2 regions of the Synechococcus sp. RC10B2 genome follow, and region 1 is predicted to be linked to the other one. Evidence: riboswitches for the same ligand, from Rfam matches in the RefSeq annotation. Region 1 holds a riboswitch; the other holds the start of a gene.
What was found. Region 1 has a riboswitch for cobalamin ahead of NW855_RS06570 (prepilin-type N-terminal cleavage/methylation domain-containing protein). Riboswitches for the same ligand answer to the same signal wherever they lie in the genome.
Positions count from the first base shown of each region.

Region 2: it holds a riboswitch for cobalamin, as region 1 does, so the genes downstream of both, NW855_RS10355 (sirohydrochlorin chelatase) here and NW855_RS06570 (prepilin-type N-terminal cleavage/methylation domain-containing protein) in region 1, are expected to answer to the same signal.

Region 1 is NZ_JANSHO010000053.1:28,510-33,782, forward strand. It holds gene NW855_RS06560 (DUF255 domain-containing protein) at 1-1,321, shown strand, start outside; gene NW855_RS06565 (hypothetical protein) at 1,318-1,983, shown strand; gene NW855_RS06570 (prepilin-type N-terminal cleavage/methylation domain-containing protein) at 1,992-2,744, opposite strand; cobalamin riboswitch at 2,877-3,058, opposite strand; gene prmC (peptide chain release factor N(5)-glutamine methyltransferase) at 3,074-4,015, shown strand; gene NW855_RS06580 (sigma-70 family RNA polymerase sigma factor) at 4,023-4,613, opposite strand; gene glyQ (glycine--tRNA ligase subunit alpha) at 4,835-5,273, opposite strand, start outside.
Region 2 is NZ_JANSHO010000070.1:15,253-20,525, forward strand. It holds gene NW855_RS10350 (heavy metal translocating P-type ATPase) at 1-2,265, shown strand, start outside; cobalamin riboswitch at 2,394-2,530, shown strand; gene NW855_RS10355 (sirohydrochlorin chelatase) at 2,560-3,588, shown strand; gene NW855_RS10360 (hypothetical protein) at 3,700-4,593, shown strand; gene NW855_RS10365 (PAP/fibrillin family protein) at 4,590-5,207, opposite strand; gene NW855_RS10370 (L-threonylcarbamoyladenylate synthase) at 5,263-5,273, opposite strand, start outside.

The DNA of each region.
Region 1 (5,273 bases):
CAAGATTGACGCGGACGCGATGCCCAAGCGGGCGCGATACTTGCGGCAGTTGGCGCAGCTGATGGGCGCGCCCGACCGCTATCCCATCGTCGCGTGGTTCACGCCCGACGGCAAGCCGATCCGCGCCGTTGCGCCCGACACCCGCGCCGAGCTGATGCGCCACTTGGAGGAGCTGAGCCAGATGTACCGCACGCGCCCTGCGCAGGTGCAGCAGATGGCGGAGCAGCTCGGTAAGGCATGGGACGCCCGCTGGGCGCGTTCGGCGCGCGCGGCGACCGTTTCGGACGCGACGGAAGCGTTCCTGACCGCGCTGCCCCAGCTGCCGACCGAGCCGACCGATACGCCGCCACAGTTCCACCTTGCCCACTTGGAGACGCTGCTGGCGCTGGCGGAGCGCGGCGACATCACAGCGCAGGAGACGCTGTTTGCCCGACTACGCGCCCTGCGCGACAGCCCCTACTGGGACGCCGAGCGCAAGACCGTCGCTGCGCTCCGCGACGGGATTGACCCTGAAGGCAAGCCGACGGGCGGGGCGCGTCTGATTGAGCATGCCCGCCTGCTAAGCCTCTATAGCCGCGCCGCGCGCCTTGACCCCGAACTTGGCAGCGTTGCGCACGAACTGGCGGACGGGCTGCGCACGCAGTTCTATCGCGAGCGACCTGCGGGCTTTGTTGCCGCGCTCGCCCCGCCGAAACTGCGCATCGCCATCGCGCAGGGCAAAGGGCTGCCCCAAACCGACCCGACGCTGTTCGCGGACGCGAACGCCTATGCCATCCTCGCGCTGGCCGACTACGCTGAGACCTTCGGGACGCTCGACCCGCAGGCGCACTGGGCGCGTCAGACCGCCCCGCGCGTGCTGGAGACGCTGCGCGCGATGCGCACCCTGCGCGGCGACCTGTACCGCAGCGCGACGCGCACAAACAGCGACTGGATGCCTGACCTCGCGCTGGTCGCCCGCGCCGCCGTCCGCGTGCATCGCCTGCAACCCAACCCGCGCGCGTTGCAACTCGCCGAGCAACTGCTGCAGCGCGTCTGGCGCGACTACGCCGACCCGACAGGCGGCTTCTACGACGCCTCGCAGAGCAAGCAGTGGGGCAACTTCAAGGTCGTGCCTGTGCGCGTCGGCAGCGACGACGCTGACCTGCCCGCCGACAACGCGCTGCTCGCGCTGGCGATGTACGAGTACGCCGAAGCCTCTGGCGATACGCGCTGGCGGGAACGCGCCCTGCAACTGCTGCAGACGCTCGGCGGCGACTACGACCCTGCACAACCGCTCGCCTACGCAGGGTACACTCAGGCACTGGCGCGAATCCAACCATGAGCCAAGTGTTGTTGGGACGCACGAATCGGTATGTGTTCCCCGTGTGGGCGCGGGGGCATCTCACGGGCGACGGCTCGGCGGAGGCGCGCGCCGAACGCTTGATGGACGCGCTGCTCGCCTCGCCGATTGAGACGCTCGACATCTCGCCTGCGCCCGCCCTATGGGGGCGGTTCCTGCGCGAGCGGGCGAATCGGCTCCAAATCGCTGTCGCGACGCCGACGAACCTGCTGCTGCACGCCCCCGACGCCCGCATCGCGGCGAACCTCCTGCAGTCGCACATCATCGAGACGCTCTGCGCCGTCGGACGCACGCACATCGACTACTACTTCCTAAGCCTGCACGAGACGCCAAACGAAATGCAACTGAGCGGTGCGCTGGAGGCGTTGGAACTGGCGCGTCAGGAGGGGCAAATCGGCGCAATCGGGCTGGCGGCGTATGGCGCGCCGTTGGCGATTCTCGCGCTCTGGCGCACCCGCGACGCCTTCGAGGTCGCCCTGCTGCCCGACGAGGCGGAACGGCTGCAGACGCTGCTGCCCGAAGCGCACGCTCGACGCGCAGGGGTCGTCGTGCTGAGTGAAGCCAATCGCCTGCCCGACAAGGGACAGGTCATGCTGAGCCCCATCGAGCAGGCGATTGCGCTGGCGTCCGCACTCCACAAGTAGACGCTGCCCTACTCCAAGTCCATCAGCTCGTCGGTCTGGGGGTTGCCGTCGCGATCGATGTTGCCCAGATTATAGCGACGGTGCGGTTCGTAGGTCGCCTCCGTGCGCAGGACGGGCTTGAACGCCTTCGCGTGTCCATCGCACCACAGCACATTCCCCATGCTGTTGTGCCGCCCGTGGAAGGTCGGATTGTTGTAGGAGGGCGGTTCGAGGAAGCCTGTGCCCTCGAAGGCGGGCGCGCCTGCGCCCCAAGTGCGCCACTGCGCCGAATCTGCCAGCCATGCGGTCTCGGCAGGGCTATTGATTTGCGCCAGCGCGACCGCTATCGGCGTGTAGGTCGGCGGCTGCATCGGGCTGAGGTACACATAGTTGTAGCCATAGCCCAGCAACCCGTACTGGTAGGCGCGACTCTCGCGGAACGAGGGACACGCCTGAATCTCCGCGTTGCGCATGTACGGATACAGGAAACTGCGCTGCGTGTCCAGTCGCTGGTTCTGGCGATCCACATAGCCCCACCAGTAGTGCGACCAGTCGTCGTAGGCGATGGGGAACAGCCGCTCGTCGTAGTCTTGGGCGTACATCAAGCCTGCGGTTCCGATTTGGCGCAGGTTGCTCAAACACGAGGTCTGACGCGCTTTTTCGCGCGCCTGAGCAAACACGGGGAACAAGATCGCCGCCAGAATGGCGATGATCGCAATCACGACCAGCAGTTCAATCAGCGTGAAGCCGCTGTTGCGGCGCGTTTGGTGTGTGTATCGCATCGGTTCATCCCTCCACATAGGCGTTGCGCTCTGTGGTCGGGACGAAGGCTTGCGTAGCAGCGCCCGCCGCTGGAGGCGTCCAGCCGCAGGCGAGTGCTTACGCGCGCTCTTTCGCCCAACCCGCGAGGCGAAACGAGCGAGACACGGCTGAACCGGTCTTCGGGCTTCTGGATCGTTCTACTGGCGACGCCTTCCCAGCCGAAGCCAGTGGCATATCGTCGCGTTCGTCCCCAGTCACCGCTGCGCGTCAGCGTCGGATTTGCACCGACTTCCCGTACATTCAGCCGCCGCGAACTCGTTTGCCGAAGCGGAGGTATTATACCGCGCCGATGACCGTTCGCGAGGCGATTGCACGGGTAGGGGCGCGGTTGCAGGCGGCGGGGCTATCCGAGCCGCTTCGGGAGGCGCAGGCGTTGATTGCAGCGTGCTTGGGCTGGGAGCGTGCGCGGCTAATCGCCCACCCCGACGCGCGTTTGTCGGCGCGGCAGGTGCAGCGACTGGAGTGTTGGGCGCGCCGTCGCGCCGCGCGCGAGCCGCTGGCGTACCTCACGCGCCGCGCGTGGTTCTACGGGCTGGAGCTTATCGTCGGGCGCGGCGCGCTCATCCCCCGACCCGAAACGGAACTGCTGGTGGAGGTGTTTCTGGGGTGGGCAGGTAGCCTACCCCCCTCCGTAAGGTTCCCCCCGCTTCGCGAGGGGAACCGACCCGACTCGGTTCCCCCTGCCCGCAGGGGGAACCTGAAGGGGGGGGTCTCTTGCTCACCAATCCTCGTAGATGCAGGCACAGGCACGGGCGCCGTTGCGCTGGCGTGCCTGACGCACGCCCCGCACTGGCGTGGGCTTGGGACTGACCGCAGTCGGCGTGCGCTGCGCTTGGCGCAGGCGAACCGCCGCGCGCTGGGGCTACAGTCGCGCCTGATGTTGGTGCAAGGCGACTGGCTGCGCGGGCTACGCACAGGCGCGGTGGACGCGGTGCTCAGCAACCCGCCGTATGTGCTGCCCGACGAGTGGGACGCGCTTCAGCCCGAAATCACGCGCTACGAGCCAAAAGGCGCGCTGCTGGTTCCTGCGGACGACCCGATGCGCCCGTATCGTCGGATTGCACAGGGCGCGCGTTGGGCGTTGCGTTCAGGCGGCTTGCTCGCGTTTGAGACCAGCCCGCGCCTTGCGCCGCTATTAGCCGAGCAGCTGCCTGTGTGGGGCTTCGCCCAGCCCCGCATTGAGCGCGACTACACAGGCGCGATGCGCGTCGTGTGGGCGGTTCGGGGATAGGCTCGGTTCAGCGACACTCGCGGCTGCGCCGACGCGCCTTGCGCTTGATGCGCGCCAGCGCGTTGTCCACCGCTTTCGGCGAGCAGCCCAGCCGCTCGGCAATCTCGCGATAGGTCAGCTGCTGCTGGTACAAGGCGACCACCTGCGTCTCCAGCGGGCTGAGCTGCGTCGTGAGGAACTCCCGCTGCCGTTGCGCCGTCTCGCGCTCGCTGAGCTGCTCGTAGAGGTTCTGGCGCGGGTCAGGCAACTGCTCCAGCCACGCTTGTCCATCCGCTTCGTCCGACAGGCTGACTGCAGGCACTGCCCACCGTTGCGCCCGCTTCAGTTCCGAGAGAATCTGCCGTCGAATGCACACCCGCGCGAACGCCGCGAAGCCCGCCTTGCGCTGCGGGTCAAAACACAGCACCGCGCGCCACAGCCCCATCAGCGCAATTTGGCACATATCTTCAGGCTCATAACTGGGCACAAAGAACCGTCCCGCCACGCTCTGCGCTAGCGGACGGAACAGCGTCAGCACCTGTTCCGCCGCGCGCTCGTCCCCCTGCTGCGCCCGCAACACCAATTCGTCTGCCGATAAATACTCACAATACGGCTCCATCGTGCGCTCACCTACCCTATTATAGCCCAATTTCGATACCAATGGGGGTCGGAACCTCGAAGTTCCGACCCCTCCATCCGCTTTCAACCGTTCCTGCAGGTCGGCATCGTCCACGAGGCGGTCGCTGTTCACAGCGGCAGCGCGCTGCACAGACCAAATCCGATGCGTCGCATAAGCGTCTCTCCGTTCACAAGGCTATTATACCTCGATTCGGGGGATGCCTACTTCCCCTTCAGTCCGACGCGCCACTCTTTTTGCAGCAGCGGGAAGCCCTCCGCCTCGCGCTTTTCGAGGTGCTTGAGACAGCACGCCCGTGAGAGGGCGCGAATGCGCTGAATATAACTCGCCCGCTCCGTGACCGAGATACTGCCCCGCGCATCGAGCAGATTGAAGATATGCGAACACTTCAGTGCGAGGTCAAACGCGGGATGCACATAGCCCAGTTCGGCAATCCGTGCGCTCTCCGCCTCGTACATCTCGAACAGTTTGAAGAGCATCTCGGTGTCGGCATGCTCGAAGTTGTAGTAGTTATGCTCCAGTTCGGCTTGGTAGTCCACATCGGCGTAGGAGATGCCGCGGCTCCACTCCAGTTCCCAGACGCTGTTTTTCTTTTGCAAGAGCATCGCGAGCCGTTCGGGACCGTAGGTGATTTCGGCGCAC
Region 2 (5,273 bases), on a different contig from region 1:
CCTGAGGGCACTTGGCAGTTGGCCCTGCAAGGGATGAGCTGTGCCTCCTGCGCCCGCAGCATCGAACAGGCCCTCACTCAGGTGCAGGGGGTGTCCCACGGATCAGTGAATTTTGCCAGCGAGCAGGCCACCGTCAAAGGGGATCCCAGGCTGGTGGATCCGCAGGCGCTGATTCGGGCGGTGGAGCGGGCGGGGTATCGGGCGCGCCTTATCCAGGAGGATTGGCAGCTGGACGATCTGTCGGATCCAGAGCGGATCGCCCAACGGGCCGCAGAACGGGAACTGAAGCTCAAGGTGGCGATAGGGGTGGGCATCAGCACGGTGCTGGTGATCGGATCCCTGCCGATGATGCTGGGGATGGACATCCCGGGCTTTCCCATGTGGCTGCACAATCCTGGGTTGCAGTTGCTGCTGACGGCTCCGGTGCAGTTTTGGGTGGGCAAGCATTTTTATCGAGGCGCTTGGGCCGCTTGGCAACGGCGTTCAGCGGATATGAACACGCTGGTGGCCTTGGGGACGAGCGCGGCTTTCTTCTATTCCATTTTCCCAACGGTTTTCCCCGACTCTTTCCATCGGCAGGGACTGCATCCCGATGTGTATTACGAAGTGTCGGCGGTGGTCACCACCCTGATTCTGGTGGGCAAGTGGATGGAGCAACGGGCCAAAAGGCAAACCTCTGAGGCCATTCGCAAGCTGATCGGGCTGCAACCGAAAACGGCAAGGGTAATTCGCCATGGGGTGGAGCAGGATATTCCGATTCGGGAAGTGCAGGTGGGGGATCGGATCCGGGTGCGCCCCGGCGAGAAGGTGCCGGTGGATGGGGTAATCCTAGAGGGATCCTCCACCCTCGACGAGTCGATGGTGACCGGCGAGAGCCTGCCTGTTGTCAAATCGGCGGGGGATGAGGTGATTGGGGCAACGCTGAATCAGACGGGCAGCTTTGTGATGGAAGCGCGGCGGGTGGGCAAAGACACAGTTCTGGCCCAGATCGTGCGCTTGGTGCAGGAAGCTCAGGGATCCAAAGCTCCGATTCAACAGTTGGCGGATCGGGTCACCTCCTGGTTTGTGCCGGCGGTGATTGGGGTGGCAGTTCTAACTTTTGTGCTCTGGTGGGTGCTGGCCGATAACCCGACACTGGCCTTGGTGAACACAATTGGGGTGCTGATCATCGCCTGCCCTTGCGCGCTGGGGTTGGCGACCCCCACCTCGATCCTGGTGGCCGTGGGACGAGGGGCGGAATTGGGGATCCTGGTGAAAAGTGCCGACAGCCTGGAATTGGCCCACGACTTGCGCACGGTGGTCTTGGACAAAACCGGCACCCTGACCGAAGGTCGTCCCACTGTCACCGATATTTGGGCTAATGGCTCCTCTCCCCTGACGGTGTTGCGCCTGGCAGCGGCAGTGGAGCGGCACTCGGAACATCCTTTGGCCCAGGCGGTGGTGCAGAAAGCCGAAGCCGAAAAAATTGTGATCCCTCCTGCCTGGCACTTTCAGGCAAGGGTAGGCAGTGGGGCAGAAGCTTGGGTGGAAGATCAGTGGATTCGCATCGGTCGGCTGAGCTGGCTACAGGAGATGGGGATCCCCTGGGATCCCTCTTGGTCAGAGCGGGTTCAGAATTGGGAAAGCCAGGGCAAAACGGTGATCGGCGTAGCGCAATCCCAGAGTCTGGTGGGGCTGTTGGCCATTGCCGATCCGCTCAAACCCACCTCTCCTGAGGCAGTGCAACAGCTGCAACAGATGGGTCTAGAGGTGATCCTGCTAACCGGGGATAACCCCACTACGGCCCAAGCGGTTGCTCGGCAAGCAGGCATTCAGCGGGTAATTGCCCAAGTCCGTCCGGATCAGAAGGCAGCTTACATACGCAGCCTAAGACAACCGCGACGGCGGGTGGCGATGGTGGGAGATGGCATTAACGATGCTCCGGCTCTGGCAGAAGCTGATGTGGGGATCGCCATTGGTACAGGTACGGATGTGGCGATGGCCGCCAGCGATATTACCCTCATGTCGGGGGATCTGCGGGGAGTCGCCACAGCCATTCAACTCAGCCGGGCCACCCTCAACAACATCCGCCAGAACCTCTTCTTCGCCTTTATCTACAACACGCTCGGGATCCCGATTGCCGCCGGGGCGCTCTACCCCTTCACCGGTTGGCTGCTCAACCCCATGCTGGCGGGGGCAGCCATGGCCCTGAGTTCCGTTTCGGTGGTCGCCAATGCCCTGCGCCTGCGACACTTTCGAGCCCACAGACCGGCAGGCCGGCGTTAGGCCCTCTCCCAGGGGCAAGGGGGATTAGCGCGGCAACAGTTTTGCTGCCCTTTGAGCATGAGTCTGCCGTACCGCTCATGCCTCAGGGCTATCTTCTGGCAGACAAGGACATCCCCCCCAGGGGGCTTGGTGAACGACAAGCGGCAAGCTAACCTAAAAGGCTCAGGCAGACTGGGGAAAGTGCGGTGCAAGTCCGCCACTGTGACGCAACTGTGATGGGATCCCTCCCTCAGCCAGAACACCCACCTGCCGTTGTCCTGTACCCCTTGCGATTCACAAGGAACGGAGTTTTTTGTGTTGGATGTCCTCAGTTTTTCCCCTCCCCGTGCGGTTGGGCAGTTTTCTTCTCCTGCCTTGCCCCTGTTGCTCATCGGCCATGGATCCCGTGACCCTGAAGGGCAGCAAGCCTTTCTGGAGCTGGCCCAAGTTTATCAATCCCTCACCCCCCATCGGCCGGTGATCTCCTGCTTTTTGGAGCTAGCCCAGCCCAGTATTGCCCAGGGGGTGGAACAATGCTTGGCCCAAGGGTGGCAGGAGATCGTGGCCCTGCCGCTGCTGCTTTTTGGGGCGCGCCACAACAAGTTCGATGTGACGATGGAACTGGATCGCCTGCAGGCCCTCTATCCCCAGTTGCGCATTCATTACGGTGGGCCGTTGGGGATCCGCATCGAGATCCTGCAACTGCTGCGAGACCGATTGGCCGCTTTGATGGCCGCCCAACCGCAGCGGATCCCAGAAGCAGAAACCGTGCTCCTGTTTGTGGGTCGCGGCTCCAGCGATCCCGAGGCCAATGCCGAAGCCTGTAAACTGGCTCGGCTGCTTTGGGAAGGATCTGGGTTTGCCGCTGTGGAAACTTGCTTTATCGGCATTACCCATCCCCGCCTGCCCGTGGGATTGGAGCGGGCCCTCTCTTGGCAGCCGCGCCGGGTGGTTGTGCTGCCCTATTTTCTCTTTACAGGGGTGCTGGTGAAAAAAATCGAGGCGGCGGTGCAAGAACGGCGACGCCAATACCCCGAGATCGACTGGCTGATGCTGCCGGAATTGGGCCTTGTGGACGCGGTGCTGCACAGCCTGCAGCAACTGGAGCAGGAAGCTCTCCAGGGCCAAACCCTGATGAACTGCCACCTCTGCAAGTTTCGCCTGGCGGTGAGCGCAGAGCTGGGAGCGGGGCATACTCATCACCATGACCATGACTCCCATGGGCACGGATCCCATCACCATCACTCTCACCATCACCACAACCACGGCCATACCCCCGCAGCAGCAGCGGATCCCTGGGCCGAATTGCAGAGCTACCACCAGCGGGCTTGGCAAGTGCCCTAAGCGAGAAACAGAGGCTGCCGGCGGGATAAACTGAGATGCAGGCAGGCGATCTGTGAACCTGACCTCTGGTTCTCCTGCTCCGGTGGTTCTGCTAGCGAAAAAACAGAAACGATGATGTTCTCCCGCTCCTCTTGGGTCTCAGGTGCCGCTGCCGCGGGGAGCGGGATCTTTGTCTTCGCGTTGGTGGTGGGCCTGCTGGATCAGATCCTGCCGACCCTGCCCAAGGTTTCCCTGTCCTTGGCCGGGATCCCTGGGCTCCTGGCTGCAATTGGGGCCTCCTATGGGGCCTGGCGGGTGGTTCAGATGGGTCTGCAGTCGGGCTCCTGGACTGATTTTCGGGCCTCGCTGGTAGCGGCTCTGTCTCCCTTTGATCCCGCCGATTATGGCGGCAACCCTCGGCAACCCGAGGAGGATTCTCTCCCTTTGCAGTCGGTTGACGAGGATCCTCGAACCCAGATCCGCGATCGACAAATTCTTGATCAAGCTGAGCAGCAGACGGAAACTGAAACCGAAGTAAGCGAACACACTCAAGTAAGACTGCAGGGCGAGCAGCACCAGGATCAAGCTTCGCAGGCCAAGGCCCAACAGTTGCAGCCCCTACAAGAATTGTCATCACCTTCTTCCCCAAGCCCTGAGTCGGCAAAACCCACACCAGAGCCAGAGCTCAACCAAAAACTTCGCCAACTCCAGATGCAGGTCGCCACTCTGAAAATAGAACTGGAACTCCAAGAAATCCAACTGCAGCAGTTGGAGGTGAGGCGGACTCGGCTTCAGCAGCAGAAGCAGAAACTCAAGCACGTTCTGCGTCGCACGGCGTCCGAAAATCAAAGGCTGCGCTTCTTACAGGAGCAAAAAGCCCGGCAACTGGAGCAAACTCAACAGGAGCTGCAAACTTTGCGAGAGTCCTACCGCGCCTTGCAAGTTCTCCAGGAAATAAGCTCCACCCTAACCCAAAACCCATCTCACGAAAGGGCGGAAACGGAGTCCTCTGGATCCTCCGACTAGCCGACCCGCTTTAGAACAAATACACTCCCCTCGCTGCCCCGACCCAGCCGCAAGTCTTCATCCAAATAGGTGATATCCAGCCAACCCGTTGGCTCGCGGCGGCGGATATCGATTTGAATAGCCGGGATCCGCTCCGGAGCCCGCTCGAGCAAATCGAGAAAACTCTCGATCTCGTAGCTCATCAAGGCCTGGGATCCGAGCACCAAGCGCTCGAAAATGACCCTGACCCGGCATTCCGACTCTGGGTAGAAGCGGGCCGCCACCGCCACAACTCCCCGGGGCAGCCAAGCCTGCAGCCAGCCGGATCCCTGGATCTCCGCCACGTTAAAGACCCGCCCAGCTTTGGCCCGAATGCACTGGTAGATCTCGCCGGTGGTCAGAAGGGGCAACTGGGCCAGCCGCAGCAGGTCTGTGCTGGTGGTAAATAGGGTAAGCCAGTTCCCCTCCAACTGTTCAGGAACAGAGGTTGGCCTGGGGGTGGGGTTGAGCGCCTCCAAAGCAGCAATGTGAGACAAGATCTGGGCTTTCTGGTCAGGGGAAACCTTCCGGCCTCGGTCAGCCCCCTCCAGCAGGCGCAACAGGGCCAGCTTTTGCTCAGCCAAAGACTCAGGCATGGGCACACTCCACAGGCACCGGCCCTATTCTAGAGAACACGGGATCCCTCTGCCCTCAACCCTCCG